2 regions of the Pseudoalteromonas sp. KG3 genome follow, and region 1 is predicted to be linked to the other one. Evidence: predicted binding sites of a transcription regulator. Region 1 holds the regulator's gene; the other holds the start of a gene.
What was found. Region 1 encodes FliA, which starts transcription of late flagellar genes. Its sites were predicted from a motif close to CTAAAGNTNNNNNNNNNNNNGCCGATA; they were not measured.

Region 1 (14,151 bases):
TTTATAACTCAATTTGAATTCCAATGGCTAAAGATGGTTGAGTTAATGTGTACTTTAGTTGGTTGTTCCCCTTAGGAGAGAGTGATGGCTGAAGATTCTGGTCAAGAAAAAACTGAAGAACCCACAGGGAAAAAAATAGAAGAGTCGAAAAAGAAAGGCCAAATAGCGCGCTCTAAAGAGCTCGGCACCATGTTTGTGCTGATTTTTTCTGCTATCTCATTGTTATTGTACGGGCCTGAAATTGGCAAGGGTTTGTATAATATAATGGGCAGAACACTTAGTCTTAACCGTAACGAAACCTACGATACCACCAAGATGTTTTCAGTGTGGGGCGCTGTTGCCGATGCGTTGCTATTTCCGATGGCGATGTTTGTATTGATCATTGTACTGGCGGCTTTTATTGGCAACACTTTGCTCGGCGGCTTTAACTTTAGTTGGCAAGCAGCAGCACCAAAAGCCAGCAAAATGTCGCCAGCCAAAGGCATTAAACGTATGTTTGGTCCGCAAGCGGGAGTTGAACTGGTTAAATCAATTCTAAAATTTGCGGTGGTGGCCGGTTTCGCGGTCTTTTTGATCAATACTTTTTTTGATGAAATTCTTCATCTGAGTATAGAGAGTGCGCCGGGAAACATTATTCATGCTCTAGAAATACTGGCGTGGATGTTTTTAGGATTAACTTGCACTTTAACGATTATTGCGGCTATCGATGCGCCGTATCAAAGTCATAAGCACCACAAAGAGTTAAAAATGACTCTGCAAGAAGTGAAAGACGAATATAAAAACTCTGAAGGTGATCCACAAATCAAAGCCCGTATCAGACAAACGCAAAGACAAATGTCGCAGCGCAGAATGATGCAAGATGTGCCAGATGCCGATGTGGTAGTAACAAACCCAACCCATTACTCAGTAGCGTTAAAATACGACACAGAGCGTGCAGGAGCACCTGTTGTGGTTGCCAAAGGCGTCGATGAAATGGCGATGCAAATTAGAAAAATAGCCCTGGGTAACGAAGTTCCCATTGTAGAGTCCCCGATGCTAACGCGGGCACTGTATCATACCGCTGAGGTGGGTGATCAAATTCCAGATCAACTATTCACGGCTGTGGCGCAAGTACTTGCTTATGTATTTCAGCTAAAGCGTTTTCAAAAAGGTCGCGGCAAACGGCCAACAAAATTAAATAAAACGTTGCCCATCCCAGATGCCTATAAATACTAAATCAACTTAATTAATAACTTGGAATAGTTATTGCAAATTCCGTGTAGTGTCAATTTTTTGAAATTGTAGAATTATGGAATTTAAAGCTGTATTACAACAACTTAATAAAGATAAAAAAGAGTATTTGAAAGGCGTTGGTACGCCTTTACTAGTGCTTGCAGCGCTGGGAATGGTGATATTACCGTTACCGCCATTTTTACTCGACATTCTTTTTTCGTTTAATATAGCTTTAGCGCTAGTGGTTTTGTTGGTGACTGTATACACCATGAAACCGGTAGAGTTTGGTATGTTTCCTGCAGTGTTGCTGATTGCAACCATTATGCGTTTAGCACTTAATGTTGCCAGTACCCGAGTCGTTTTGTTGGAAGGGCATAACGGCGGGGACTCTGCCGGTAAAGTAATTGAAGCGTTCGGCTCTGTGGTGATCGGTGGTAATTATGCCGTTGGTTTGGTTGTATTTTTAATCTTGATCATCATTAACTTTGTAGTAATTACCAAAGGTGCTGGGCGTATTTCTGAAGTATCAGCGCGTTTTACCCTTGATGCGATGCCTGGTAAACAAATGGCCATCGATGCAGATTTAAATGCAGGTTTTATTAGTGCAGAGCAAGCGCGAGACCGACGTGAAGAAGTTACCCGTGAAGCTGATTTTTACGGCTCAATGGATGGTGCGAGTAAATTTGTAAAAGGCGATGCAATTGCCGGTATTGTTATTTTGGTCATTAATATAGTCGGTGGTTTATTTGTTGGCATGATCCAACATGACTTAAGCTTTGGTAACGCCATGGAAGTGTATACCTTGCTGACCATCGGTGATGGCCTAGTTGCACAATTACCATCATTACTGTTATCAATCGGCACAGCAATCGTTGTAACCCGTCAAAATGAATCGCTCAATATGGGCGACCAATTCAAGAAACAACTTGGTAACGAAAAATCATTATTTATCGCGTCAGGTATTTTAATTGTGATGGGCTTAGTGCCGGGTATGCCGCATTTTGCATTCTTAAGCTTAGGTGCGTTACTTGGTTATCTCGCTTATTATGCGCAGCAAAGTAAACTTAAGGAAGCAGCAGCGAAAGAAGCAGAGACTGAAAATGGAGGCGCTGCAGGCACCGGTGTCGCAAATAAACAAGAGCAGAAAGAGCTTGGCTGGGATGACGTTCAGCAAGTGGATGTTATCGGTCTTGAAGTTGGCTATCGGTTAATTCCATTGGTTGATCAATCACAAGGTGGCGAGCTGTTAAACCGGATCAAAGGGGTACGCAAGAAGCTATCTCAAGAGCTCGGGTTTTTAGTACCCCCAGTGCATATTCGCGATAACTTAGAACTTGACCCTAATGCTTATAGAATCACCATGATGGGTGTATCAACTGGGGAAGGCGAGCTGAAACATGGCGATGAGTTGGCGATCAATCCTGGGCAAGTATTTGGCCCTATCAAAGGCATTGAAACAAAAGATCCTGCTTTTGGTTTAGATGCTGTTTGGATCAAACCCGATCAAAAAGATGAAGCACAATCGCTTGGTTATACCGTGGTCGATGCTGCAACGGTGGTTGCAACACACATTAGCCAATTATTAACCAATAGCGCGGCGTTATTGCTTGGTCATGAAGAAGTACAAAACCTGCTTGATATGCTTGCTAAGAGTCACCCTCGTTTAGTTGAAGGACTCGTGCCAGATACCTTGCCACTGACGGTTATAGTAAAAGTATTGCAAAACCTATTAAATGAAGGCGTTGCTATTCGTGACATGCGCTCAATTGTGCAAACCCTTGTTGAGTATGGTCCACGTAGCCAAGACCCAGACGTATTGACGGCTGCAGTGCGCATTTCGTTACGTAGATTAATTGTTCAAGACGCTGTGGGTATGTCATCAGAAATCCCTGTCATAACCTTGGCGCCTGAGTTGGAACAGATGTTGCATCAGTCACTGCAAAATGCAGGCGACGAAGGGGCCGGAATAGAACCAGGACTTGCAGAGCGACTTCAACAATCTTTAAATGAAGCGCATCAAAATCAAGAAATGGCCGGTGAACCTTCGATATTGCTAACGTCAGGAATGTTACGCACTGTGTTATCTCGTTTTGTTAAGTACACCATTCCAGGATTGCGAGTGATGTCTTACCAAGAGGTACCAGACGAAAGACAGATCAAGATTGTCAGCTCAGTAGGCCAATAACCGGATTTTAAAGGGGTTGAACCATGAAAATAAAACGTTTTTTTGCTAAAGATATGCGTACCGCACTAAAAGAAGTTAAAGATGAACTCGGTGTTGATGCGGTGATCATGTCAAATAAAAAGTTAGCCAATGGGGTCGAAATTGTCGCCGCGGTTGATTATGAAAAAGCTGCCCCTAAAGCTCCTGCACAGCCACAAGCTACAACGGCGCAAGCGCAAAGCAATGCACACTTTGTTAAACCAGCGCCGCAACGTAGCCAGTCGGAACCAACTGCACCGGTAGCAGATAGCCTACAAGCATTATTAGAACGCCAGTCTCCTCGTCCGCGCTCACCAGAGCTTGCTTCTATGTTTAGCCAATCAGGCATCGATACAGCAACCCAGTATCAGCCGCAGCAACAATCGCAAACACAGCCTGCGCGTCATGAAGCACAAGCTCATCATGATTTTACACGTCGCGATAACGCGCCGCGTCCACAAACACAAGCACACAGCTTAGGGTTTGATGATGAACTTGAAAGTGGTTTTGATGACCTCGATGCGCCAATGCCAAACAAAAGTGCAGCCAAAACCGATGAAATGACCGCCATGCGAGATGAAATGGCTGCGATGCGTCAATTACTTGAATATCAGGTCTCTGGTTTAATGCAACAAGATATGGCTCGTCGCGACCCAACCCGTGCTTGCATGATTGATCGTTTAGTGGGTATGGGCATCGACAGCGAAGTAGCAGAGCAAATGGCGTGTTTCATTCCTGATGATGTGTCGCGTCAGCAAGCATGGCAAGCACTGTTGCAAATGGTTGAAAACCAAATGCATACCACTAATAACGAAATTTTACGCCAAGGTGGTGTTTATGCACTTGTTGGCCCGACCGGAGTGGGTAAAACAACCACGGTGGCTAAACTTGCAGCCCTTGGTGCACAGAAATATGGTGCTGATAAAGTAGCCCTTATTACAACTGACACCTACCGTATTGGTGCTTATGAGCAATTAGCCACTTATGGCCGTATTATAGGCTGTGGTGTTAAACAAGTAAAAGATGCCAATGAATTAGCAGAAGTTTTATATCATTTACGTAATAAGCGTCTAGTATTAATAGATACTGCTGGTATGAGCCAACGCGATTTACGCTTAACTGAGCAATTAAACACGCTCATGCGTAATCAACGTGTCGATATTCGTAACTATTTAGTGCTCAGCGCCACAGCACAAATTAACGTATTGCAAGAGACGGTAAGACACTTTAAAAAAGTACAATTAAGTGGCTGTATTTTCACTAAATTAGATGAATCGCTAAGTTTAGGTGAGATTATTAGTATAGCGATTCAAAATCGCCTCCCAATAGGGTATCTTACTAACGGTCAGCGCGTTCCTGAGGACATTCGGGTCGCTAATGCAGAGAAATTAGTAAAAAAAGCTGAACAATTGTATTTAAAAAGAACAAAAGCACAACATTCAAGACGTCAAGCAGTAGCGTCAAGCACAGTAGGGATGTATGATTAACACAGTATTAGATCAAGCAAGTGGCCTGCGTAAAATGAGTCAAAACAATAATAACGGCGTTAAAGTTATCGCTGTCACAGGTGGTAAAGGAGGGGTTGGTAAAACTAACGTCTCACTAAACACTGCGATTGCGTTAGGTCAACTCGGAAACCGAGTATTAGTACTGGATGCCGATTTAGGTTTGGCAAATTGTGATGTGATGTTAGGACTGCGAGTAGAGCGCAACCTCTCTCATGTATTATCAGGTGAATGTGAACTTGATGAAATTTTAGTTGAAGGTCCTGCAGGCATAAAAATAGTGCCTGCAACTTCTGGCTCACAAAGCATGGTCGAACTTTCTCCCTCTGAGCATGCCGGTTTGATCCGTGCTTTTAGCGAATTAAATACTGAATTTGATATATTAATCGTAGATACCGCTGCTGGTATTTCTGACATGGTGTTAAGTTTTTCGCGCGCAGCGCAAGATGTCATGGTGGTCGTATGCGATGAACCAACCTCAATCACCGATGCTTATGCATTAATCAAGGTATTAAGCCGTGAGCATGGCGTATATAAATTTAAAATCGTGGCTAATATGGTGCGCAGTATGCGTGAAGGCCATGAACTATTTGCTAAACTCTCAAAAGTAACAGATCGCTTTTTGGATGTATCGATGGAGTTGGTGGCAACCGTCCCTTATGATGAAAACATGCGTAAAGCAACGCGCCGGCAAAAAGTGATTGTTGATTTATTTCCAAATTCTCCAGCAGCAATAGCATTTAAAACATTAGCGACAAAAGCAGTTAAATGGCCTATACCTAATCAACCTTCTGGTCATTTAGAATTTTTCATAGAAAAACTAGTAAACGGCTAACTATGACGGCATCGGTGAATAAAGCGATGGGATATCAATCTACACAAAATTTAAATGTGATTGTTGAACGACATGCTTCACTTGTCAAAAAAGTGGCGTGCCATTTAATTGCTCGTTTACCTGCGAGTGTGCAACTTGACGATTTGATTCAATCGGGAATGATAGGGTTAATTGAAGCATCAAAGAATTTTGATGCAAGCAAGGGCGCAAGCTTTGAAACCTTCGCAGGCATTCGTATTCGCGGCGCGATGCTTGATGAAATGCGCCGTGGCGATTGGGCACCTCGTTCTGTGCACCGTAATAGCCGCAGAGTAGCAGAGGCTATTAGTGAACTTGAAAGTGAACTTAATCGCGAACCCAAAGACATTGAAGTTGCTGAAAAACTTGATATTACACTAGATGAGTACCATCATATTCTTAGTGATGTAAATTCCAGTAAAGTGCTTGGAATAGAAGATTTAGGGGTTGATGAAGATGTTATTACCCCAGTCGGACATGATTTAGCGCTAGACAAGCCCTTTAATAACGTTAAAAATGAACGCTTTAATCAATCATTGTTAGCAGCTATACAATCCTTACCTGAACGAGATGGGTTAGTATTGTCATTGTATTATAACGATGAAATGAATTTAAAAGAGATTGGACATATACTCGATGTAAGCGAATCGCGTGTGAGTCAGATACATGGTCAGGCGATGATTAAGCTCAAAGCAAAAATCAATGACTGGATAAATTAGTAGTAAGTAAATATAGGTTCAGACCTCACCGGAGGATGTTTTGGATAAAAACATGAAAATTCTTGTTGTTGATGATTTTTCGACGATGAGACGTATTATCAAAAATCTGTTAAGAGATTTAGGTTTTACAAATGTACAAGAAGCTGATGATGGCTCAACAGCGCTACCAATGTTACAGAATCAGGAGTTTGATTTTGTGGTAACAGATTGGAACATGCCGGGCATGCAAGGGATTGATTTGTTGCGTGCTATCAGGGCTGATGACAGCCTCAAACATATTCCAGTTTTAATGGTAACAGCAGAAGCTAAAAAAGAACAAATTGTTGCTGCTGCCCAAGCGGGTGTTAACGGTTATATCGTTAAACCATTTACAGCTGCAACACTTAAGACCAAATTGGAAAAAGTGTTTGAGCGTTTAGGTTAAATAAATAGGAGAGGCTTATGTCAGCACCAGCTGCGCCTCAGATCAGTTTAGAACAAGCCCGTCAGCTTGTGGTTTACCTTGAAAACGGTGAACAAGATAAAGCTGATCAATTAATTATTGATGCGGCGTCAAAAGAGCAATCAGAATTATTTGCCGAAGTTGGCAAACTGACGCGTCAGCTGCATGACGCGTTGAAAAATTTTGAGCTTGATACACGTTTAGCTGATTTGACGACTGAAGCTATCCCTGACGCTAAGCAGCGCCTTAATTATGTTATGGAAATGACAGAAAACGCTGCTAATAAAACTATGGATGCGGTAGAAGCAAGTTTACCTATTGCTCAACAACTCGCTGATGAAATTTCACATATTAAGCCGACATGGGACCGTCTCATGAATCGTGAAATTGAACTGGGAGAGTTTAAAACACTGTGTCATAGCTTAGATAAGTTTATGAATAACTCGCAGACTAAAACGGATGAATTGCAAGGGCTAATGACCAATGTGTTAATGGCGCAAGATTTCCAAGATTTAACCGGTCAAGTTATTCGCCGGGTAATCGAATTAGTTAGAGAAGTAGAAGACAGCTTGATCCACTTGTTGACAGCATTTGGTAGCCAAGATGACAGCGAAACAAAAATAGTAGCACCAGCCATTGAAAAACCGCCTGCTGAAAATACACTTGCAGGCCCAGAAGGGCCAATTATTGATAAAGAATCTCGTGATGATGTTGTCAACGGGCAAGATGATGTAGATGATTTATTATCAAGCTTGGGCTTCTAAGAGGAGAAAACTGCATGAGCTTTGAAGTCGATGAAGATATTTTACAAGATTTTCTAGTAGAGGCTGGAGAAATTCTTGAGCTTTTGTCAGAACAGCTGGTGGAGCTTGAAAATAACCCAGATGATACCGAATTACTCAATGCAATTTTCCGTGGTTTTCATACGGTCAAAGGCGGCGCTGGCTTTTTAAGTATGACCGAGTTGGTTGATGCTTGTCATGGTGCTGAGAACGTGTTCGACTTATTACGCCAAGGTGTACGTAAAGTTAATTCTGAGCTGATGGATGTTATCCTGCAAGCGCTCGACACAATTAATGAAATGTTCGCGACTATTCAAAGTAGAGAAAAGCCAGAGCCTGCAGATCCTGAATTACTCGCTGTATTACATAAATTAGGCATGCCACCAACTGCTGATGAAATAAGTGGTGCATCTTCAGTTGAGGATACACCGACTCCGGTTGTCGATGCGGATGCTATTTTAGATGATGACGATCCATTTGCATTTGACTTATTATTCGATGGCCAAGTTGATAGCGATGCCAGTGATGTGCAGATTGATGAAATTACTGAAGATGAATTTGAAAGCTTACTTGATGAGTTACATGGTAAAGGCCAAAGCCCAATAACCACAACGGGCTCAGTGACTAGTGATTCATCGAGTAGTGATATTACCGATGATGAGTTTGATAACTTATTAGATGAATTACATGGTGTTGGTAGCTTTGGTATGGTGAGCAATAATACTGCAAGTAGCAAAGAAGTTGCAGAGCCAACCCCCTCGCCAGTTGATGCAGCAAAAAGCAGCAGCCCAGATGAAATCAGTGATGATGAATTTGAAGCCCTGCTTGATGAGCTACATGGTAAAGGGACTGCTCCCCAAGCAACAGAGTCAACACCTACGCCAGCCCCCGCAGTTAAGCCATCTGCTCCTATTGCTAAGCCTGAAGCTAAAACACCAGCTCCAAGTGAGGTAAGTAAGGTGGTTGAAAAGCCAACCCCTACAGCAACGCCTGCGCCAGCCCCTGCTGCGGCTAAAAAAGCGCCACCGCCTCAAGCTGATACCACAGTACGCGTTGATACTAAGCGTCTTGACCAAATAATGAATATGGTTGGTGAGTTAGTATTAGTTCGTAATCGTCTCGTGAGCCTTGCCACCAATACTGAAAGTGAAGCGATGGGTAAAGCCATCTCAAACCTTGATGTAGTGACAGCAGATTTACAAGGTGCGGTGATGAAAACGCGAATGCAACCAATCAAAAAAGTGTTTGGTCGCTTCCCTCGCGTAGTACGAGATTTAGCGCGGAGCTTGAAAAAAGACATCAATTTGTTATTGGTTGGTGAAGAAACTGATTTAGATAAAAACTTAGTTGAGGCACTGGCCGATCCACTAGTCCACTTAGTACGTAACTCAGTTGACCATGGTATTGAAATGCCGGATGTGCGTGAAGCCGCAGGTAAATCGCGTACAGGTACAGTGACACTTTCAGCATCTCAAGAGGGTGATCATATCTTGCTTACCATTCGTGATGATGGTGCGGGTATGGATCCTGAAAAGCTGAAAAAAATCGCTATTAGTAAAGGGGTGCTTGATCACGAGCAAGCTGCACGCTTGTCTGATACCGAAGCATACAACCTGATTTTTGCGCCAGGCTTTTCGACTAAAGAACAGATCTCGGATATTTCAGGCCGTGGTGTGGGTATGGATGTGGTGAAAACCAAAATTACCCAACTTAATGGTTCTGTGAGTATTCAATCTGAGCTCGGTGTGGGTACTATTTTAGAAATTAAAGTGCCGTTAACATTGGCTATTTTGCCAACATTGATGGTGATAGTTGGCGAGCAGACATTTGCATTACCGCTGGCTGGTGTGAATGAAATATTCCATCTTGATTTAACCAAAACAAATGTTGTTGATGGCCAATTAACCATCATAGTGCGTAAAAAAGCGCTGCCGTTATTTTATTTAGAGCACTGGTTAGTCAAAGGTGCCGATCGTTCACAACGCAAAGCGCAAGGTCATGTGGTGATTGTGCAAATTGGTACACAGCAAGTCGGTTTTGTTGTGGATTCATTGATTGGTCAAGAAGAAGTGGTTATTAAACCGCTTGATGCTTTATTACAAGGTACACCGGGTATGGCGGGGGCAACAATTACCTCTGATGGTGGTATAGCGCTAATTTTAGATGTGCCAAACCTGTTAAAGCACTACGCACGCTAGTCCATTCTTATCTTAACGCGGGAGCCATTTTTGGCTCTCGCAGATAAAATTTAACAAGAGTATGCCAATGGCAGTTAAAGTTTTAGTTGTTGATGATTCAAGTTTTTTTCGCCGCAGAGTGAGCGAAATACTCGAGCAAGATAAGGATATTGAAGTCATTGGTTTTGCGGTAAATGGCCGAGAAGCCGTAGACAAAGCAAATCAATTACGACCAGATGTAATCACCATGGACGTTGAAATGCCAGTGCTTGATGGTATTAGCGCTGTAAAAGAGATCATGGCAGCTAACCCAACGCCAATCCTGATGTTTTCGTCACTCACACGTGATGGCGCAACAGCGACCTTAGATGCACTTGACGCGGGCGCTTTAGATTTTTTACCGAAAAAGTTTGAAGATATTGCTCGCAATAATGAAGATGCAATTAAACTACTCCAAAATAAAGTAAAAGAAATTGGCCGTAGACGGTTATCACGTTTTAGCCGGCCTGCACCAGCAACGCCTTCATCTACGTCTACAGCAACTACCTCGCGGCCTGCAATTACTCAGCCGGATATAAGTTTTAACCGTAGTGCTACGCCGAGCGCTGGTCCAGCTGCGAGTATTCGTGCCTCAGGAAAGAAATATCAAATTGTCGCTATTGGTACTTCTACTGGTGGGCCTGTTGCACTACAAACGATTTTGACTCAGTTACCGGCTAATTTCCCACACCCTATTTTGTTAATTCAACACATGCCTGCAGCATTTACGCCAGCATTTGCAGCGCGTTTAAATGGGTTATGTAAAATACAAGTAAAAGAAGCTCAACAGGGTGATAAATTAATGCCAGGCGTGGCTTATTTGGCACCAGGTGGTCAGCAAATGTTGATTGAAGGGCGAGGTGGAAGTCGCACTTTACGGGTTTTTGAAGACGATAGTGCACGGATCACCTATAAGCCGAGTGTTGATGTAACCTTTGCTAGTACAGCTAAAGCCTATCAAGGTGATGTACTCGCTGTTGTGTTAACTGGAATGGGAGCCGATGGACGCGATGGCGCAAGAATGCTGAAACAAGCAGGTGCGACAATTTGGGCACAAGATGAAAAAACCAGTGTGGTTTATGGTATGCCGCAAGCGGTTGCAAGTGCTGGTTTATCATCGGCAAGTATCGCGCTGAGCGATGTTGCAACTCGATTAGTTCGTGAGATTGGTTGTGGATAAGTTGTCATTTTTAGGCCTGATAGTTGCATTGTGTGCAATTGGCTTCGGATATTCATTGGAGGGCGGGGTCGTTAGTGCGTTATTTAATGGCCCAGCATTGATAATTGTACTCGGTGGCACGCTCGGCGCAGTGATGCTGCAAACCCCTGCCAGCACATTCAACAAAGTATTAAAGATTAGTCATTGGGTGTTTTTCCCGCCGCGTCATGATATTGATGGGGCAATTGAACAAGTTAAAAGTTGGTCACAGAAAGCGCGTCAAGAAGGTTATTTGGCACTAGAAGAGATTGCGTTGACGCACTCTGATCCTTACGTTGCCAAAGGCTTGAGTTTACTGGTTGATGGTCATAGTGAGCAAAAGCTCAGAGACACACTAGAAATTGATTTATTACTAGAGCGCGAACGCCTGCTTGAAGCCAGCCGTGTCTATGAAGCATTGGGTGGTTACAGCCCAACTATTGGTATTTTAGGCGCAGTACTTGGATTGATTCAGGCAATGTCGTTTATTACCGATCCTGAAAAATTAGGCGCGGGTGTTGCAACTGCTTTTATCGCTACAATTTATGGTGTTGGCTTAGCAAATTTATTATTTCTGCCAATGGCTAACAAGCTGCAGCAGCAAGTTGAACAAAAAATGCTTTACCACGAGTTACTCGCTGAAGGCATTATTGCGATGAGCCAAGGAGATAGCCCTGTTAATATAGAGCTCAAACTTGAAGCGTATCGCGTTGAGCGACCAACTCAGTTACAACAATAATGATGCGTCGCCGCCTTCGTCATTCGTCGAGTAAAAACCAACATACTGAACGTTGGCTAGTTTCCTATGCTGATTACATGACCATTATGTTTGCGTTTTTTGTGGTGATGTATGCTATTGCCATCAATAAAGAAGAAAGCTTTCAAATTTTATCTGACTCACTAGAACAAGTGTTTGATAAATCAGCTCGTCAGCATTCCCAAGAAGGCCAAGGCGTCACTGGGTCTGGCTTATTAACTGATAGGGTTAGCCCCGAGAAAGAGCTGCTGTTTGGTGAAAGCATTCAAAAGCAAGAAGTTGGCCCAGAACTGCTTGATGGCCAAAGTGATACAAGTAATATAAAACAAAAGCATTTAGGTAAACCTCTGGATAGTTTACAGACTAAACTGCAATCAGCGTTAATTGATGAAATACGCGACGGTGAAGCCAGCTTAGAGCTACACCAAGATTGGTTGATTATTGAATTAAGCTCTGGGATGTTGTTTTCAAGTGGTAGTGCCGTGGCTCACTTACGTGCAAAGCAAGTGATCAAACAAGTAAAAGATATTATTGCCCCGGTTGATAATTACATTCGCGTACGTGGCTATACTGATAACGAAACAATTCGAAATGAAATGTTTCGCTCTAATTGGGAATTGTCGGTCGCTCGGGCAACGTCTATGTTAGTAGAGCTTGAGAGTTTAGGCATAAACCCAGCTCGTATGGCCATCGAAGGCTATGGGCAATATTCGCCTTTTGCTGAGAATGACACCGAGCAAGGCCGTGCAGAAAATCGTAAAGTAGTGGTGGCATTATCTAAATATGGTTTACCACCGAAACCTGAGGTCACAGAAGAGCAAGCTGTGCAGCAACTAGCAGCAGAGCCGCAAGCAATTGAGTTGCCAAGTGATGATAACAGCATTAAAGTGATCCAACTCCCACATGGTGGCATACGAATTACAACGCGCAATGAAAAAAAATAAGGTGTGATGTGAAAATCTGGACGGTAGCGAATCAAAAAGGCGGAGTAGGGAAAACCACCACGGCCGTAAGTTTAGCTGGCATATTAGCGCTGCAAGGAAAGCGAGTATTACTGATTGATACTGATCCCCATGCATCTTTAACCTATTACTTTGGCATTGACTCTGAAGATTTAGAAGTCAGTGTTTATGATATATTTGCTCGTGGTAACGCCATGGCCAGTGAAGAAATTTTACAAGCGCTGTGCCCATCAAATATTGATAATTTGGACATTTTGCCTGCAACTATGGCAATTGCCACCCTTGACCGCAGTATGGGCAATAAAACGGGGATGGGGCTGATATTAAAAAAAGCATTAACAAAAATCAGTGAACATTATGATTATGCAATATTAGATTGTCCGCCAGTGCTGGGTGTTTTAATGGTCAATGCGTTGGCCGCCAGTGAGCGTATTTTAGTGCCGGTGCAAACAGAGTTTTTAGCGCTAAAAGGACTTGACCGGATGATGCGAACGATGGAGTTAATGCAAAGCTCGCAATCAAAGCAGTATCAATATACCATTATCCCGACAATGTATGATAAGCGCACCAATGCATCTTTAGAAGCATATAAAACATTACAGCAAACGTACCAAGAAAAAGTATGGCCAGGGGTAATACCGGTAGATACCAAGTTTCGTGATGCAAGTTTAGCCCAGCAAGTACCTATTCAGTATTGTCCGCGCTCACGAGGTGTGTATGCATATCGCGCATTACTCGATTATTTGATTGAACAAGGTTAATGAATGAGTAAGCAATTATTTGCTAATGAAAAAGTAATGACCCAGTACTTGGGGGCTTTACTGTGCGAAGAGGAAGAGTCAACAGACTTAGAGCCGGTTGCAAAATTACTCGAACAAGTGTCACCGACAGACACTAACAATAAAATGCCAGCGAAGGCGTCGCAGCAAACGATTGTACAGCCAAATGCACTGGACGAGCCAAAACCAACTGCGCAAGCAAAAATACCCGAACAAATTACACCGCCCCTTGAGAAACCGCAGATCCAAGCTAATATCAATGATATAGCTAAAGTTGCTACACACGCTGATGCCGTTGAGGCAAAAACGCCTGTGCAGCGTCAAGAGGATTATTTTGATGGCGAATTTCAAGCATTATTCTTTGAGGTCGCGGGGTTAACCCTTGCAGTGCCTCTTAAGGCGCTTGGTGGGATCCATCAATTAGGTGAAGTGAACCAACTATTCGGTAAACCTAAATGGTTTAAAGGGGTTATGCTCAATCGTGAGGAAAACCTGAATGTGGTTGATACCGCTCGTTGGGTGA
Region 2 (18,444 bases), 1.4 Mb from region 1:
CACCGCAATCAACCTTGTACTTAGACATTATTGATTACCCTGGTGAGTGGTTGCTTGATTTACCTATGCTAGAGCAAAGCTATCAACAGTGGAGTGAGCAGCAATATGCATTGTTACAGCGCGCTCCACGAGTTGAAAAGGCACAGGCATTTTTAACTGCGCTTAGTGAACTTGATCTAAATGCCCCCGTTGATGAAAACGCGTTAAGCGAGATTGCAGCGCATTATCAAACGCTGTTAATCGGTCTTAAAAAAGACACTAAGCTTGCCATGTTGCAACCAGGGCGGATGTTGATGCCTGGTGAATTACAAGGCGCGCCACTGTTGTTGTTTTTTCCTGTTGCCAAGTTTACTGATGAAATTATTGCGGGCTCGAACTTAGCGCATTTAAAGAAACGCTTTGATGCGTATGTCAAAGAGGTGGTTAAACCGTTTTATAGTCAACATTTTCGCAATTTTGATCGGCAAATCGTGTTGGTTGATGTGCTTAGTGCGCTCAATGAAGGGCCAGAGACATTACAAGAGCAAGGTGATGTGATCAAACAATTACTTGCCCATTTTAACTATGGCGAAACGGGCTTTTTAAAACGTTTATTCAAACCAAATATCGATAAGCTGTTATTTGCCGCTAATAAATCGGATCACATCAGTAGCGCGCACCATAAAGACTTAGCCTTGCTGCTTGATTCGTTAGTGCATGAGCAAAGTAACCATTTAAAATTTGATGGTGTTAAAATTGAAACCATGGCGATGTCATCAATTGCTGCAACGATGCCAAAGCAAGTGGTTGAACAAGGCAAAACCCTTAATTGTATTTATGGTAAGCCGTTATTAGAGTCGCAATGGTTGACTTATTTACCGCCGCAGCCACCACTGCGAATTCTGGGTAAAGACGAGTGGCCAAGTCATGGCTTTGAATTTTTATCCTTTGCGCCAATGCCAAGCCCAGATAAGCAGTTAAAACACATTCGTTTGGATCATGTCATGCAGTACCTGTTAGGAGACAAATTAACATGAGCGAGACCACATCAGGCTTTCAAGCTGGTAGACGTATTGATACCAGTGAACAGCCTTTAGAGAATGAACTCACCTTGACCCCAGCAAAAGTAATTGATCAAGGTGACTATGAAGATCAACACGTAAATGACGCGCCGCTGGACGAGGAAATTGATTTAGCGCCAGTTTATAAAAAATCAAAATGGCAAACGCTTAAAGCTGTCTTTGTTATTAGCTTTATAACTTTAGTGTTAGCTGAATTTATATTTTCTATGGTTGTGACATTTCAGCAATCTATCATCTTAGGCAGCGTATATTTAATTGCAGTGCTGAGCGGGGTGTTGTTATTAGGCAAGCTATTATGGCGTGAGTATAGAATGTTGCGTAGTTTAAAGCGCAATCAATTGCATCGCCATGAGGCAGATAGACTACTGAATAGCGAACAAGTGGGAGGCGCATTACCTTGGCTTGAAAAGCTCAATAAACATCAGCAATTAACCGGCTTTGACGAGTTTAAAGCCAGTATTGATAGCCATCATAGCGATAAAGAGATCATGACCTTGTACGCCGATAGCTTGTTAGTGAAACAAGATACCCAAGCGAAAAAGCTGATCAACCGTTTTGCTACTGAGTCTGGTTTATTAGTGGCGCTTAGTCCTTTGGCACTGGTGGATATGATGGCGGTGCTGTGGCGGGGCACTAAACTGATTGAGCAAATCGGTAAGATATACGGTATCGGATTTGGTTATGCTAGCCGGATCAAGCTTTATAAAATGCTGATCAAACAAGTGATGTTTGTTGGCAGTGCTGAGTTAGTATCTGATTTAGCGGCAACAGCGCTCAGTGCGGAATTATTAGGTAAACTATCAGGGCGCGCAGCACAGGGCTTGAGTGCAGGGATATTTACTGCACGTATTGGCTATAAAGCCATGGAATTAAGCCGTCCATTACCGCGACTTGAACATAAGCGTAGTTTACTCAAAGGCACCGCGCAGTTGATTGCGAGTAAAATTGTATCTCGTAAAAAAGCGACAACAGAGAGTTCAGCAAGCACAAACTGACAAGATATCTGTACAGTGACTTTGGGTCACTGTACAGAAGATAGCCATCTGAGCATCCGGCATGCTTGTGATCTAGAAGCTGATACGCTTTGATTATGATATTAATAATAATCAAAAAGATCAGACAATGAACACACTCCACATCGACAGTCAATGTATCCACGGACCAGAAAAAGCCAACGATCCACATGGCGCGCTAACCGCACCCTTATACCAAACATCAACGTTTCACTTTAGCAGTGCCGCGCAAGGGGCTGCGCGTTTTGCCGGTGAAGAGCCCGGCTATATTTATACCCGTTTAGGTAACCCAACCACCACAGAGCTTGAACAAAAGGTTGCCCAACTGGAAAGCTGCGAAGCCGCAGCCGCCACCGCAACGGGAATGGGCGCTGTATCAGCATCGGTATTGAGCTTCCTTTCACAAGGCGATCATCTAGTCGCATCAAGCGCTTTATACGGTTGTACGTTTGCGTTCTTCGCGCATATGTTACCGCGTTGGGGGATTGAGGTGACCTTTGTGGATATGACCGATGAACAACAATTACGTGATGCAATTAAGCCAAACTCAAAAATGATTTTTGCAGAAACACCAGTCAACCCAACCATGGCAGTGATTGATTTAGCGTTAATAGGGCAAGTGGCAAAACAGCATAACTTGATTAGCGTAATAGATAACACCTTTCTTACCCCGTTACTGCAAAAGCCAATGGATTACGGCATTGATTTAATTGTTCACAGCGCCACTAAATATTTAAATGGCCATGGCGATGTGGTCGCAGGGTTAGTGTGTGGCTCAGATGAACATATTAACTTAATTAAAATGACGGTACTTAAAGACATTGGTGCAACCATTAGTCCCCATGATGCCTGGCTAATAAACCGTGGTTTAAAAACATTAGCCATACGAATGCAGCGCCATTGTGAGAGTGCGCAAGTGATTGCTGAGTTTTTAGAGCAACACCCACAAGTGAATACCGTTTACTATCCGGGGCTTGCCTCTCACCCTGGGTTTAAGTTTATTGGTAAGCAAATGAAAGCGGCCGGTGGCGTGATTGCTTTTGAGCTAAAAGGCAACTTAAAAGATGGCGAACAGTTCATTAATAATACTCAGCTGTGTACGCTTGCTGTGAGTTTAGGTGATGCTGAAACACTGATCCAACACCCTGCATCGATGACCCATTCTCCGTATTCACCAGAAGAAAGAGCCGCAGCAGGTATCAGCGATGGCTTGATCCGGTTATCCGTTGGTCTTGAAGATGTTAACGACATAATTAACGATCTTAACCATGCCTTTACTTGCATTGGTTGATTTGTAATTTTAAGTTTACACTTTAGTCGCTTTTAAGGCCTTTAAAATAAAGGCTGTAAACTTTTCGATCTTTAACTGTAATTAAATCTATACAAAAGTTGGGGCGGTGCCAATTGTTGATATTAGCCCAGCTATTAAACTTTGTCTTACATTTGCTTAGTATCCCCTTAACACGTTGACACCGATACCGGTTTAACAGCAAGAAGGTTATTATGGCTAAAGCAAGTAAATACACCTCTAGGACACCAGATGAAAATGGCGTGATCCATTGGAGCGAAGAAGAAAATAAAATATGGTCAGAATTAGTCGCACGCCAATTAAAATGCATTGCAGGCAAAGCGTGTAATGAGTATATGGAAGGCCTTAAAAAAATAAACCTGCCTGAGGATCGTATTCCGCAGTTAAGTGAACTTAACGAGGTATTATTAGCGACAACGGGTTGGCAAGTAGCACCTGTGCCGGCGTTAATTGATTTTGATGAATTTTTTCGTCTGTTAGCGAACAAGAAGTTTCCCGTTGCTACGTTTATTAGAAGCCGAGAAGAGTTTGATTACTTACAAGAGCCGGATATTTTCCATGAAATATTTGGTCACTGCGCTATGCTTACCAACCCTGATTTTGCTGAGTTTACTCATAAGTATGGTCAGTTAGGGTATGCGGCTGAGAAAAAAGATCGTGTTTATTTAGCGCGTATGTATTGGTTTACTGTTGAGTTTGGCTTAATGCAAACAGATGAAGGTTTGCGCATTTATGGCGGCGGCATATTATCAAGCCCTGGGGAGACACAATATGTGTATTCAGATAAGCCTGAGATCAAGCCAATGAACGTACTAGATGTACTCCGTACGCCGTATCGAATTGATATTATGCAGCCTTTGTACTACACCATTAATTCTATCCATGATTTATTTGATATTTCACAGTTGGATATTATGGCGTTAGTTGCGCAAGCAAAAGAATTAGGGTTACATGACCCAAAGTTTCCTCCTAAAGAAAAATTAGCAAGTTAAGGATTTAAGATGTCATCACTAAGCGCACAAAAATGCGAAGCCTGTCACGTAGACGCTCCAAAAGTATCAGATGCTGAGTTAGCTGAACTAATTAAGATGATCCCTGATTGGGTGCCTGAAGTACGCGACGGTATTATGCAATTAGAGCGTGTTTATAAATTTAAAAACTTTAAACAAGCTATCGCATTTACTAACAAAGTAGGTGATATGGCTGAAGATGAAGGTCATCATCCCGGCTTATTAACAGAATGGGGCAAAGTAACTGTAACCTGGTGGAGCCACTCGATTAAAGGCTTACACAAAAATGATTTTATTTGCGCTGCTAAAACGGATGACGTTTTCGCTGCTCTATAAATAAAACACAGCATATTGTTCTGCCCAAAGAACATAAAAGGCGCTTAATTAGCGTCTTTTTTATTATTTAAACTAGTGACCAGAGTGCGTAAATAGGCAGTAAGCCAGCCCAAACACTGAGTATTATGACTAGTAACGCACTCTGCCAAAGTGGTAGTTTTTCCGGCTTAGGTTGTTGCCAGTTTTTATCAACTAATATGATCGATTTAAAATCAGCTTGAAAATTTTCTTCCACGCTGTAAATACGATTATCAAGCGTGTAATCAATGGCATCTCTTAAAGTGGTTAAACCGGCTTTATTGCCTAAAATGCAATCGGAGTCGACTTCATTATAAATTTTGATCCAAGGTTTATCTGACATTTATAGTCCTTTCCAGTGCCACGAAATTATTTAATAGTTTTAATAGTATTACATTATCAGAAAATCCCTACAGTCTGCAGCTTGAACATTTATATTATTTTATATCGCAGCAACGTTAACCCTCGCGGCGAAGTTTGCTACAATCGTGCGTCTTTATTCAAATTTTAGAAGGTAGTCGCGGGTGGTTAACCTAGGTCAATTGTTTGGTGAGCTAAAAACGTGTTTAAGAAAAGATCAATTCATCTTTAAAAAACGCCTTCACGGCATAAAAAAAATAACCGATGCAACAAAACAAGCCGCTGTGGTTGAAAAAATCACTGCCGATATTGCTCGTAGCCAACAATTGCGTGAGGTGCGCTTAGCCCAGTTACCTAAAGTTACTTACCCAGAGCAACTCCCTGTCAGTCAGAAAAAAGACGATATTAAAGAGGCTATCGCCAATAACCAAGTGGTGATCATCGCCGGTGAAACTGGCTCAGGTAAAACCACGCAAATTCCAAAAATGTGTTTAGAACTTGGTCGTGGCGTTGATGGCTATATAGGTCATACTCAGCCAAGACGACTTGCAGCGCGCAGCGTAGCGGATCGGATTGCCCATGAAATGCAGTGTGAGCTTGGCCAGCAAGTCGGTTTTAAAATTCGTTTTAGTGACCAAGTATCTAATAACAGCTACATAAAGTTAATGACTGACGGTATTTTACTGGCGGAAATTCAACAAGACCGGTTTTTAAACCAGTACGACACCATCATTATTGATGAAGCCCATGAGCGCAGTTTAAACATTGACTTTATTTTAGGTTACTTAAAAAACCTATTGCCAAAGCGTCCCGATTTAAAAGTGATTATTACCTCGGCGACCATCGATCCAGAGCGATTTTCAAAGCACTTTAATGATGCGCCAATTATTGAAGTATCAGGGCGAACATTCCCCGTTGATGTACGTTACAGGCCACTTGTTGAAATTGATAAAAATGACATGGAAGCCGAGGGCGATCAGCTGCAAGGCATATTTGATGCTGTTGATGAACTTTGCCAAGAAGGTCCAGGCGATATACTGATCTTTTTAAATGGCGAACGTGAAATTCGTGATACTGCCGATGCATTAAGCAAACGTAATTTAAAAGGGGCTGATGTATTACCGCTTTATTCGCGATTATCAAATGCAGAACAAAATCGAATTTTTGCCCCGCACAGTCGCCGGCATATTATTTTATCGACCAACGTTGCTGAAACCTCACTGACCGTGCCAGGAATTCGTTACGTCATAGACCCAGGTACCGCGCGAATTAGTCGTTACAGTTATCGTACCAAAGTGCAGCGTTTACCGATTGAGCCAATATCACAAGCCAGTGCCAATCAGCGAAAAGGCCGCTGTGGTCGTGTTGAAGCGGGTATTTGTATTCGCTTATACGCTGAGGATGATTTTAATTCACGCCCAGAATTTACCGATCCAGAAATACTGCGCACTAACTTAGCGTCGGTTATTTTAAAAATGTTGGGTTTAGGCTTAGGCGATATGGCGCAATTTCCATTCGTACAAGCCCCAGATAGCCGTAATATTAACGATGGTTTAACTTTGCTGGAAGAGCTTGAAGCGGTTAAACCAAGTCGCAACAATAGCAATACGCAACTTACTAAATCGGGTATTGAATTGAGCCGTTTACCAGTTGACCCGCGTTTAGCTAAAATGGTGCTGACAGCGCAAAAGCTGGGAGCGCTGCGTGAGGTTATTATTATTGTTGCAGCGTTGTCGATTCAAGACCCTCGCGAGCGTCCGCAGGAAAAGCGCGCTGCAGCCAATGAAAAACATGGCCGTTTTGACGACCCTGATTCAGATTTTATCGCCTTTTTAAATTTGTGGAACTACCTAGAAGAGCAGCAAAGCGAGTTGAGCAATAGCCAATTCAGAAAGCTGTGCCAAAAAGATATGCTCGCTTATATGCGTATTCGAGAATGGCAAGATATCGTTTATCAGCTCAGTACTGTGTGTAATGAAATGGGCATGAAAGCCACCACCAATGTTGCCGATGGCGATAAAATCCATCAAGCGCTACTGAGCGGCATGTTAAGTCACATTGGCTTTAAAGATGATAAGCAAGTTTATAAAGGTGCGCGTAATAGCCAGTTTCATATTTTTCCAGGCTCTGGGTTATTCAAGAAAAGCCCTAAATGGCTGATGTCGGCAGAGCTGGTTGAAACCAGTAAACTATATGCGCGTATTAATGCGAAAATTAATATTGATTGGGTTGAACCACTCGCGCAGCACTTAGTAAAACGCAGTTACAGTGAACCCCATTGGGAGAAAAAGCCCGGTGCGGTCATTGCGTTCGAGCAACAAGTGCTGTACGGGCTGATTATTGTTTCTAAGCGCCGCTGTGTGTATAGCAATATCGACCCAAAAGTGAGTCGCCAGTTGTTTATCCGCAGTGCTTTAGTTGAGCAAGACTTAGGTCAAAATGAAGGTTTTTTACAATTTAATCGCGAATTAATTGAAGATATTCAAACTTTAGAAAATAAGAGCCGTCGTCGTGATATTTTAGTTGATGAGCAAACCTTATATGAGTTTTATGATAGGAAAATTCCAGCTCAGATCAACAGCCGTGCGGCATTTAACAAATGGTACAAAACACAAAAGCAGCAGGATAAACAGTATTTGCACATGACCCGTGATGAGCTAATGCAACACGGCGCCAATAGCGTTACTGAATTTGATTACCCAGATGTATGGCAGCAAGGTAATCTAATGCTGCCGCTGAGCTATCACTTTGATCCCGGCCAGGCGGTGGATGGTGTGGCGGTGCAAATTCCGGTGGCTTTATTAAATCAAGTGGAAGAAACAGGCTTTGATTGGCATATCCCGGCATTTCGACATGAGTTGATCACTGGTTTAATTAAGTCGTTACCAAAATCGTTACGTCGTAACTTTGTGCCAGCCCCAAATTATGCGGATGCCGTACTGGCTGCCATTGAGCCAATGCAAGGTAGTTTTATTGAGGCGTTAAGTACGCGATTATTACGTATGACGGGGGTGAAAGTGGAGCCGGAGGCATGGGATCTCACTACATTGGCAACACATTTACGCTTACAGTTTGAAGTGCGAGATGATAAAGATACTGTACTTGCACGAGGTATGGATTTAGCGAAACTCAAAACGCAATTACAAGGTAAAGTAACGCAAACCTTGTCTAAAGTTGCGGATAAAGGCATTGAGAAAAGTGACCTGCTGCAATGGGACTTTGGTAAGTTACCGGTATCCTATGTGAAAAAACAAGGTCAGTATGAAATCAAAGCATACCCTGCGCTGGTGGATAAAAAGTCGTCTGCGGCGGTTGAATTATTTGATAATGAGGTTAAAGCCCAAGCCGCACACCAACAAGGTTTGCGCCGTTTAGTGTTACTAAATGTACCGTCGCCGATCAAATATTTACAACAAAACTTACCCAATAAAGCAAAATTAGGTCTATATTTTAACCCGTTTGGTAAAATTGCTGATTTAATTGATGACTGTATTGCCGCAGGCGTTGATAGTCTATTGGTAAAATTAGGTGATGTTCGTACCGAGCAGGCGTTTGAGCAAGTAAAAGAGCAAATTCGCGGCGAGCTGGGTGATGTGGTTGTGGGCATTGCAACTCAAGTTGAACAAGTACTCAGCATTGCCCATGCACTGCATAAAAAGATGAAAGGCCGTGTTGATTTAACCATGATCACTGCGCATGGTGATATAAAAAGCCAACTTGAATCGTTAATTTTTAAAGGTTTTGTTTCAAGCCATGGGGCGGATAAACTCAGTGACCTAATTCGTTACTTAAAAGCGATAGAAAAGCGTCTAGAAAAGTTGCCTGTTGATCCAAATCGTGACAGATTATGTGTACTTGAATTAGATAAAGTTGCGCAAGAGTATCAAAAACTGCTGAAAAAAGTGCCAACTGGGATGCCTGTACCACAACAATTACAGGATATATTTTGGATGCAACAAGAGCTAAGAGTATCTCTTTTTGCACAAACGTTAGGCACACCGTATCCGATTTCAGCAAAACGTGTGCTAAATGCTTTGCAAGAAATTGATTGAGTTAGATATCACTGAGTTTATCTAAAAGGAAACATTCGTAAGATGAGAAGGAACTGTATTAATTATGCGCTCATCCGCTAACAAACCTCCGCGTTTACTGGTTGTAGACGACGAGTACTTTAATTTTGAGATGCTCAAAGTTGCTTTATCAACAAACTTTGAGCTCAGTTATGCTGAATCAGGTAAAAGCTGTTTATCGTCAGCAATTGCTAATCCTCCGGACGCTATATTACTGGATGTATGTATGCCCGGGTTGGATGGCTATGATACTTGTAGAATGCTGAAAAACACCCCTGAAACGCGGGATATTCCAATTGTGATGGTGTCAGGCTTAGAATCTGCACAAGAACAACAAGCTGGCTTTGAGGCCGGTTGTGATGCGTATGTGGTTAAACCTTTTTCTGTAGTGGGGTTGTTGGAAAAAATAAATACTGTGGTGTAGGAGGTCAAATGCTCAATGAAGATAAACGTAACTTTAGACGTATGCAGTTAAATGCCCGTGCCAAACTAACGACTCTTGAGCCTATTGCTGATCAACAATTTGATGTCGTCTGCGTTGATTTAAGTGCAACTGGCTTATCAATACAGTTAGATGAATTACTTGAACTGGGCACCATAGTAAAGGTTAATATTGACTCTACTAGCCCCGCTATTGCACCACTTGATGCCACTGCTAGAGTAATTCGTGCCAGCAAAGAAAGTGATGGCACGGTGACCGCAGGGCTTGAAATAATGCAGTTTAACTAGCTAGACTAGTACACTTTACAGATCAAGCCTTTTAAGTAAAAACCTTCCGGGTAGCTACCTGCAATTGGGTGATCCGCTGCTTGATTTAAGCGTTCCATGATCAATAAATCTTTGCCAGCATCGAGCGCCGCATCGGCAACCACTTTTTGAAACAAGTTTTGATCCATTAAGCCCGAGCATGAGAAGGTTAACAAGGTGCCACCAGGTTTTAAAATTTGCATGGCAATCATATTGATGTCTTTATAGCCACGACATGCACCAGTTAGCTGCGCTTTATTATCAGCAAATTTTGGTGGGTCCATCACAATTGTGTCAAATAGCACGCCGTCTTCACGATATTGACGGAGTAACTTAAAAACATCTTGTTTAACAAAATCAACACGGTTTAAATCTAACTCGTTGTGTTCAACATTACGTTTTGCGGTATCCAGCGCTGGTTGTGATACATCGACGTTGGTTACATGTTCACAGCCGCCGCGCAGTGCATATAATGAAAATGTGCCGGTGTAACTAAAGCAGTTAAGTACTTTTTTATCTTTTACAAAACGCTCCAATGCAGCACGGCTATCACGTTGATCAAGATAGAAACCGGTTTTATGGCCTTCAAGAATATCGACTTCAATTTTAAAGCCGTTTTCCTCAATTAATACGGGTTGCTCGGGTTTATTACCCCATAACACGCCCATGGTTGGCTCTAAACCTTCTTTGCTGCGCACATCGACATCAGAGCGTTCATAGACATTACAGCCTGGGAAAATATCAATTAAAGCACCCACTATTTCACCTTTATGGCGCTCTGCACCGGCACTTAATAACTGACACACTAAAAAGTTGTCAAATTTATCAATGGTCACGCCTGGTAAAAAGTCAGACTCGGCGGCACATAAACGAAACCCGGTTAAGCCACCCTCAGCAATTACTTGCTCGCGTGCAGCTAATGCGCGACGTAAACGACGCTCAAAAAAAGCTTGGTCGATGACTTCTGTTTCATCAAAGCTCCAAACACGGGCACGAATTTGTGAGTGTGGGCTGTAAGCCGCCGTGGCTAAATATTTACCATTGTTATCGTGAATGGTTACTGTGTCACCTAAACTCGGTTTACCTTTTATTTTTTTGATGGCTTTTGAAAACAACCAAGGGTGTTTTCTTTTTAGTGATTTTTCACGACCAGCTTCTAGGTATACGACAGATGACATTAGGCTTCTCATTACGGATAAATTAAGAGCGTATTTTAGTGAAGCAGGCTCGAACATACAATGAATGTTTTGCACAACCCCCTATAACCGCGGTAAAGTAATGGTAATTCAATGCATTAATTTGAAATTACAGAATTTATGGAACAACGTTTGCCCGTTTTAGCATTATCTGAGCCGTTACAACAGCTAGAAAATCATTGTCGTGCCTTCATTATGTCGTTAGTAAGTGCTGATGTCGCCCACGATATAACTCATATTGAGCGCGTGGTAAGAGTCGCTAAGCAATTATGTGTTGCTGAGCAAGCGGATATGAACATTGTTTTACCTGCTGCATGGTTACATGATTGTGTTGCTGTGGCTAAAAATCATCCCGATCGTGCCAGAGCATCGACAATGGCTGCTGATAAAGCGATCACCTTCTTAACGACGATTGACTATGATCCGCAATTTTTTAAAGCCATTCATCATGCTATTGCTGCTCACAGTTTTAGTGCCAATATCGCGATTGAAAGTGTTGAAGCGCAAATTGTCCAAGATGCCGACCGAATGGATGCATTAGGGGCGATTGGCGTTAGCCGTTGTATGAAAGTAGGGGGCTCAATCGGGCGCAATTTGTATCATCCAGAAGATCCATTTTGCCAGCATCGAACAGCTGATGATACTTTGTATACATTGGATCACTTCTTCATCAAGCTATTACATATTGCAAAAAGTATGAATACTCCCTCAGCAAAAGCAGAAGCCGCGCGTCGTACTGAGTATATGCAGGTGTTTATTGAACAACTTAAATCGGAGATAGGCTAATGGCACTCCCTTCTTTATCTGGTGTCGATCATTGCCATTTAAATGTGGCAAACCTTGAGCAAGCTGTGAGCTGGTACAAAACGGTATTAGGCTTTGATATTGTGCCAGAGCTGGCTTTTTGGGATGAAGGTAAAGGGCCTTTAACTTTAGAAGATGCACAGGCGACCATCCGTTTAGCGCTGTTTGAGGCCGAAGGCAAAAGTAAAGGTATTGCCTTTGCCGCATCGGGTGAGCAGTTTATTGCCTGGTTAAAGCACTTACATGCGCTCAATATTAAAACCGTAATTGCAGATCATCAGGTGACCTATTCGGTTTATTTTCAAGATTTAAGTGGCAATAGTCATGAAATTACCTCTCATGACCATGTTTACATCGCTGCGAATATATAACCGCTCTACACCGCTAATTTTGATAGAGAGAATACACTTCTAAAATTGCATCTAGTTGGCCCTCAAATAAAGCTACCAGTTGCGGATCAAAGTGTTTGCCGGCTTGCTCGCGCATATGTGCAAATGCTTCCTCAACGCTCCAAGCTTGCTTATAAGGGCGTTTAGATGTGAGCGCATCAAATACATCCGCAATCGCGACAATTCGCCCTTCAATCGAAATCTCTTCGCCTTTAAGTGCTTTCGGATAACCCGAGCCATCCCATTTTTCATGGTGCTCCATAGCAAGCACATGAGCCAGTTGTAATAATGGTGAAGATGAATTTGCTAAAATTTTTGCGCCAATTTGTGCATGCTCCTTCATATGCTCAAACTCTTCACTGGTTAATTTACCTGGTTTGAGTAGGATTGCATCGGGTATACCAATTTTACCTACGTCATGCATTGGTGCGGCTTGTCTGAGTAGCTCAGCGTGTTGTTCATCCATACCGTAAGCCAGGGCTAAAATTTTACTGTATTTACTCATCCGCGCAATATGTTCGCCGGTATCGGTATCTTTGTATTCAGCGGCGCAGCCTAAGCGATGAACCAAGTCAACATGGGCTTGCTTTAATTGTTCTGCTTGTACTAAGGATAAGTGAGTTTTCACCCGGGCGCGCACGATTGCTGGGCTGATAGGCTTGGTAATGTAATCTACCGCGCCAATTTCAAAGCCTTTAAATTCATCACTCTCATCGGCAAGGGCGGTGACAAAAATGATCGGAATATGTTGTGTTTGCGGGTTTTCTTTTAAACGCTGGCATACTTCAAAGCCGCTCATGTTCGGCATCATAATATCGAGTAGAATGAGTTTGGGTAGCTCTTTTGCAACGAGTGCAAGCGCGGCATCCCCCGACTTTGCAAAAGACAGGCGATATTGATCCCCTAAAACTTCGCGCATTACTTTAAGGTTTGCGGGCTCATCATCAACAACTAAAATACGTGCACGTTCAGTGTTAAAATCCATCAGTTAGCCTCCATCTTTTGCAGTTTGGATAAGGAGCGAAATTAACGACTCTAAGTTGGCTTGAGCAGCATAAAAATCAAACTGGTCAAAAAGCTCAATGATATCGTCAATATCGCTTTGATAATTGAGCGGAGCGTGCGTTTTAATTGTTGTTAATAGCTCATCATTCAATTCTGCATTTTCAGCATGTTGATGTAATTGCTCGCATAGCGTTTTAAATTCAGTTATTGAAATCAGCTGCGTTTTTTGTTCGTTATCTTCAAGTGTAGCTGGTTTACAGGCTAAGGTGTTTTCGCGCAGTAATACGTTTACGCTGCTCAGCTCTGTCTGCAGTTGTGCAATAATTTCAGCTTGTTGTTGCGCTGATGGTGCTTTTTCTAGCGCAGAGAATAATTTCATCATGGTGGGCAGACCTAAATTACCTGTTAGCCCTTTTAACGTATGCAGGCTACTTTGTGGATCACTCAATGCATTAACTCCGCCGCTAAAAAGGGTATCACAGAGTATTTTCTGCTCATCAACAAAGCGTTGTATTTGCGTTAACTGCTTACATTTACTCCCCCAAAGTTGGCTGCCTTTTTTGAAATCAATGTGTTTTGCTTTGGGATCACTTTGTTCAATTAGTACTGCTTTTTTTAGCCCGAGGCCAAGCACTTGCGATATTTCTTGATTGAGTTGATTAATATCAACAGGCTTATTTGCAAAGCCATTCATCCTATCACCATATCCTAAGGTTGTGAACGTAACCACGCTAAAATAAAAGCTATTTAGTAGCGCTGATAAATTATCGCTCAATGATGCCGCAGTATTTAGTTGCATTAGCTGCCCTGCATCCATCACCCAAAAATAAAATAGCACAGGGCACAACAGATGATTAATGACAGGCTAAAGCGGATCACGTTTTCAGGTTTTTCGCCGTAGCCACATAACATATCAAAGCAAAAGCCTGAGCCCATGTCTGTTTCTTGGCAATTGTGGCCATCAGGAGAGGTATAGCTACAACAAGGCTTATCAGGCATCTTTGACGTCGCTTTATTTAATTCTACTTAGTTATAGATTAGCAGTTATTTTGCAGGGTAATATAGCCACCTATTAATTTGTTTAATAACTGCTGGCCAGTTGCAAGAGTTAGGTTTGTTTGAATATACATTAAAACGTAGTCGTCGCCGCAAAACTGTGGCTATCAAAGTGCAACAACAAAGTGTCACTGTTTATGCGCCAGTAGGGGTCGCTAAACAGGAACTTGAAGGTTGGTTATTGAGTAAAAGTGACTGGATAACAGCACAAATTCAGAAGCAAAGTCAGTTACTCGATACTCGTCAATATCCTTTAAAAGATAATAGTATTCTCGTTTTTGCACAGCCAATGGCGCTACTCTATGGAACTAACTCACGCTGTGAATGGCGTCAAGTTAAAAATCAGCCACAGCCAACGCTGCAGTTAAACTTGTCTGGGCGGGTTAAACATAAGCAAGCTATGTATCAAAGCTTACTTGAAGAGTTTCTACATGAGCAACTTGAAAGTTATATCGAAATGCGAGTGAACGAGTATTGTATAAAAATGGCTGAGGCGTTACCGAGCAGTATTCGTATCCATATTTATAAACGTCGTTGGGGCAGTTGTAATCGACGCCGAGAGCTGACTTTTAATTTATTACTTGCCAGCGCACCACCGACTATTATCGATTATGTCATTGTGCATGAACTTGCCCACTTAAAGTATTTAAATCATAGTACGGCGTTTTGGCAGCGAGTCAGTGAGTTTTATCCTGAGTATAAGCAAGCAACAAAATGGCTAAAGGAGCAGGGTGCAAGTTTGTCTTGGGTGGTTGAGTAAAGTTAGCAAGGGTAAAGTTAGCGAGAGTAAAGCTAGAAGGAAAAGTGGTGGAGGGAGCTGGATTCGAACCAGCGAAGGCTGAGCCGTCAGATTTACAGTCTGATCCCTTTGGCCGCTCGGGAACCCCTCCACACTAATTTTGTTACATTTGGCCCCACTTAACTGAGCGATAGAAAAGTGGTGGAGGGAGCTGGATTCGAACCAGCGAAGGCTGAGCCGTCAGATTTACAGTCTGATCCCTTTGGCCGCTCGGGAACCCCTCCAATGCAACGGCGCTGATAATAGCAAAGTGAGTATTTAAGTAAAGAAAAAAGCTAAAGAAATATCAAATAAAGCCGATAAATATCCATTACCTACTTTAATCGGCTAAAGTCTATGCAAATCGATGATTTGTTAATCACAGAGAGTCAACTAAACAATCGTCTTGCTAAAAGTGTGAGTGAATCACGCCGTGGTGAGTTTGCATTGTTATTAGCCATGCTTTCTCATGATGCGCTCGATTTTAGTCAGTTTCATTTACCGAAAACGCCATTTGATACTCATGGGGCGAGCCAAAATGAAACGCAATTACGTGAACAGTTAGGCGCAGGTCCTGAACAAGCACTCGCGCCTGCGCAGTTTGATATATTGATTGGGCAATATAATGCACAACGTTTACAGCAAGGGGGTATGGCAGATATACGTTTACGTTCATGCCTCAAACCTGAGCCATTAGTGATCCGTAATGATGACAAGCATATCCGACTTATTGTGATCGATAATTGTGAACCGGTCGTGCGTAAGCGCCATTTAAATAAAGAAACTCAATTAGATCACCCGCAAATGGATGCCGCTGCATTCTACGATAGTTTGAATAATGCTGACCTTCATCAACCCTTGCACCTAGCACAAGCATGATGTTAGGCTGCTGAAGTTATCGGCAAGACGACTTTATTTGCTTTACTGTAAAAAAAGCATCCAAAAACTAAATGCAATTGCTATAATGGCTGCAAATGGTGTTGCCAATTTATTTGGTATTTATGCCATCATCATTAAATCAAGGTAATTAGGAACGTAATGAAGAAAACATTCACGCTGAATCATGAGAAAATCAAATACCCTCGCATGGTAGATGCTGCAAAGCATGAAGTAAAAAAGTATTTGAAAAGAGAGCGTAACAAAACATTGCCAATAGATGCTGATTACTGGGCATTTGATTGTAAATTTGGTAACACAGCTGAAGATGCGCAAGTTGTGCATGTAGCTGAAATCACTAATTCAATTAGCGAGATTGAAAAGCAAGGCTTAGAGTCTTTCTATGTTGAAATCATTGCTCGACCTGCACAACGTCAAGTGCAAGACTTTGATGATGAAGTGTAAAAGTAATTGATTTGATGAAAAAACGGGCTGCTTAGCCCGTTTTTTTGTGCCTGCAGTTATTGTTTGAAATCTTATCCAAAGTAGCCAATTAACGCACTGTCTCGGTGCGAGAGCAACAATTATCTTCTGTAAATAACTTTAATTTATTGATTTTTAATTAAAAATAAACTTGGTTCTGTAATTGCTTTGGATCCTAACAACGTAGTTAGGAGATTCAATTATGGCCAGAATGAGTTACATCAGTAGCGTTGAGCGTTACCAAGAATATCAACCCGTGATCCATGAATTACTTGATTCAATTTTAGCAAGCCTTGCTGATGGTATTAAAAAGCAACAAGACAACCGGCATTTAGTAAATCAATATCCATTTTTGGAACTGCAATACTGTTTAGATAGAAACGGTGTGCAGCTGGGTAATAATGTCTGTTTTAAACGCCAATATATGAAAACCTTAAATAATCGTGGTGATGCACAAGATTTAAGTGAACGGCCTTATTTTCAAGATATTCAAAAGCAATCTCAGACTCGTTTTACTGCGCCATATATTTCGATTGCCACTAATCATTTATGTATATCGGCTGTCAAAGCACTCAATGATTCCCATGGTGAGCAAGCTTACTTAGTGATTGATGTATGCTTGACCCAATTAATTGAGTTTATCATGGGCGATTGCACTCGCGCGACTATGACGCCATTTTTCAAAGTAGGCTATGGCATTATTGTTAGCTGCTTATTTTGCTTGGTGTTATTTTTACTTTATCGGGTGTTTGGCGACATTTACAGTTTGTTATTTAAAACCTCGTTAGCCGAAGATCCACTCGAGCCTTTTAGTATCATTATTTTTATTACTTTAGCGCTGGCTATTTTCGACTTGGGTAAGACCATTCTTGAAGAAGAAATTTTGATGCATAAAGACATCTTTAGGCACAGCTCAACACGTAGAACTATAACGCGGTTTATTTCGACAATTTTGATTGCAGTATCTATAGAAGCTTTACTGACTATGTTTAAAGCAGCGCTTGGTCAATCTCAGTATTTATTACCGGCTATTTATATGATGCTGGCAGTAGTCGGATTATTAATTGCGTTGGCGATTTATGTGTATTTAGGCGCCAAAGCGGAGACTTTGTTGCTGAGTAGTCAGCGGCATAGGAAAAATACCTAAGTAATTTAATAATGGCTTGAACCTTCAAGCCATTATTGTATGAGGTGTTTATGGGCGTTCTTGTTGGCGTTTCTTCTTAAAGTCTGAATCAGTTTGCCATGCCGGCCAATCACCGTTATTCGCCAGTTTTGTGGCTATATCAACAATTAGCTCAATATCTTGTTTAACCCCGCCAAGGGACCACTGTGGGGAATAGTCATCCGCTTCTTTATGGTATTTGTGGGCGATATAGTCAGGATCAGTATCGCCTAAGCTCATAAACAATAAACTTGGCACACCTTGTTTTGCTAATGAGAAGTGGTCTGAGCGAAAAAATAGGCCATTCTGCGGACGTGGATCCATTTTAACATGGCGCCCTTGTGCTTTGGCCGCATCAGCAAGGTAGTTTTCCATTTCTGACATGCCTTTACCGTACTGCAGAATGTAATCAACACCATCTAGTACGTTCATCCCATCGATGTTGAGTAATGCGACCATTTGTTTGGTTGGCACTATGTCACCAGTGGCAAATTGCTGTGAACCTATCAAGCCGGTTTCTTCTGCGGTGAAGTTGGCAAAAATGATTGAGCGTTTAAATGGGGTTTGCTGATGTATTTTACTAAGAATTCGCGCAATCTCTACGGTGGCAGCACTGCCAGAGGCGTTATCAACTGCACCGTTATATATCTTTACACCGTCATCCGTTTGCTTAGTGCCAAAATGATCCCAGTGCGCGCCAATCACAATATATTCGTCAGGCTGCTCGCTACCAGTTAGCTGCGCGACCACATTATGAGATTGCGCTTG

Region 2: a site for FliA is predicted at 15,449-15,475, ahead of NDQ71_RS17815 (VC2046/SO_2500 family protein). Genes of this name have one in related genera too.

Annotation. Positions count from the first base shown of each region.
Region 1 is NZ_CP098523.1:1,280,674-1,294,824, reverse strand. Features, by position in the region: gene fliR (flagellar biosynthetic protein FliR) at 1-75, shown strand, start outside; gene flhB (flagellar biosynthesis protein FlhB) at 85-1,215, shown strand; gene flhA (flagellar biosynthesis protein FlhA) at 1,289-3,397, shown strand; gene flhF (flagellar biosynthesis protein FlhF) at 3,421-4,902, shown strand; gene NDQ71_RS06195 (MinD/ParA family protein) at 4,895-5,755, shown strand; gene NDQ71_RS06190 (RNA polymerase sigma factor FliA) at 5,782-6,492, shown strand; gene cheY (chemotaxis response regulator CheY) at 6,533-6,916, shown strand; gene NDQ71_RS06180 (protein phosphatase CheZ) at 6,934-7,698, shown strand; gene NDQ71_RS06175 (chemotaxis protein CheA) at 7,713-9,914, shown strand; gene NDQ71_RS06170 (chemotaxis response regulator protein-glutamate methylesterase) at 9,982-11,112, shown strand; gene NDQ71_RS06165 (flagellar motor protein) at 11,105-11,869, shown strand; gene NDQ71_RS06160 (flagellar motor protein MotB) at 11,869-12,831, shown strand; gene NDQ71_RS06155 (ParA family protein) at 12,840-13,610, shown strand; gene NDQ71_RS06150 (chemotaxis protein CheW) at 13,614-14,151, shown strand, end outside.
Region 2 is NZ_CP098523.1:3,782,557-3,801,000, forward strand. Features, by position in the region: gene NDQ71_RS17725 (YcjX family protein) at 1-1,016, shown strand, start outside; gene NDQ71_RS17730 (TIGR01620 family protein) at 1,013-2,056, shown strand; gene megL (methionine gamma-lyase) at 2,184-3,365, shown strand; gene phhA (phenylalanine 4-monooxygenase) at 3,578-4,375, shown strand; gene NDQ71_RS17745 (4a-hydroxytetrahydrobiopterin dehydratase) at 4,385-4,729, shown strand; gene NDQ71_RS17750 (hypothetical protein) at 4,797-5,090, opposite strand; gene hrpA (ATP-dependent RNA helicase HrpA) at 5,272-9,159, shown strand; gene NDQ71_RS17760 (PleD family two-component system response regulator) at 9,224-9,601, shown strand; gene NDQ71_RS17765 (PilZ domain-containing protein) at 9,610-9,906, shown strand; gene NDQ71_RS17770 (class I SAM-dependent methyltransferase) at 9,912-11,102, opposite strand; gene NDQ71_RS17775 (HD domain-containing protein) at 11,253-11,906, shown strand; gene NDQ71_RS17780 (VOC family protein) at 11,906-12,295, shown strand; gene NDQ71_RS17785 (two-component system response regulator) at 12,309-13,298, opposite strand; gene NDQ71_RS17790 (potassium channel family protein) at 13,302-14,117, opposite strand; gene NDQ71_RS17795 (hypothetical protein) at 14,135-14,317, opposite strand; gene NDQ71_RS17800 (M48 family metallopeptidase) at 14,433-15,134, shown strand; tRNA gene NDQ71_RS17805 (tRNA-Tyr) at 15,180-15,264, opposite strand; tRNA gene NDQ71_RS17810 (tRNA-Tyr) at 15,313-15,397, opposite strand; gene NDQ71_RS17815 (VC2046/SO_2500 family protein) at 15,510-16,031, shown strand; gene NDQ71_RS17820 (DUF6172 family protein) at 16,191-16,493, shown strand; gene NDQ71_RS17825 (general glycosylation pathway protein) at 16,714-17,658, shown strand; gene NDQ71_RS17830 (M28 family metallopeptidase) at 17,707-18,444, opposite strand, start outside.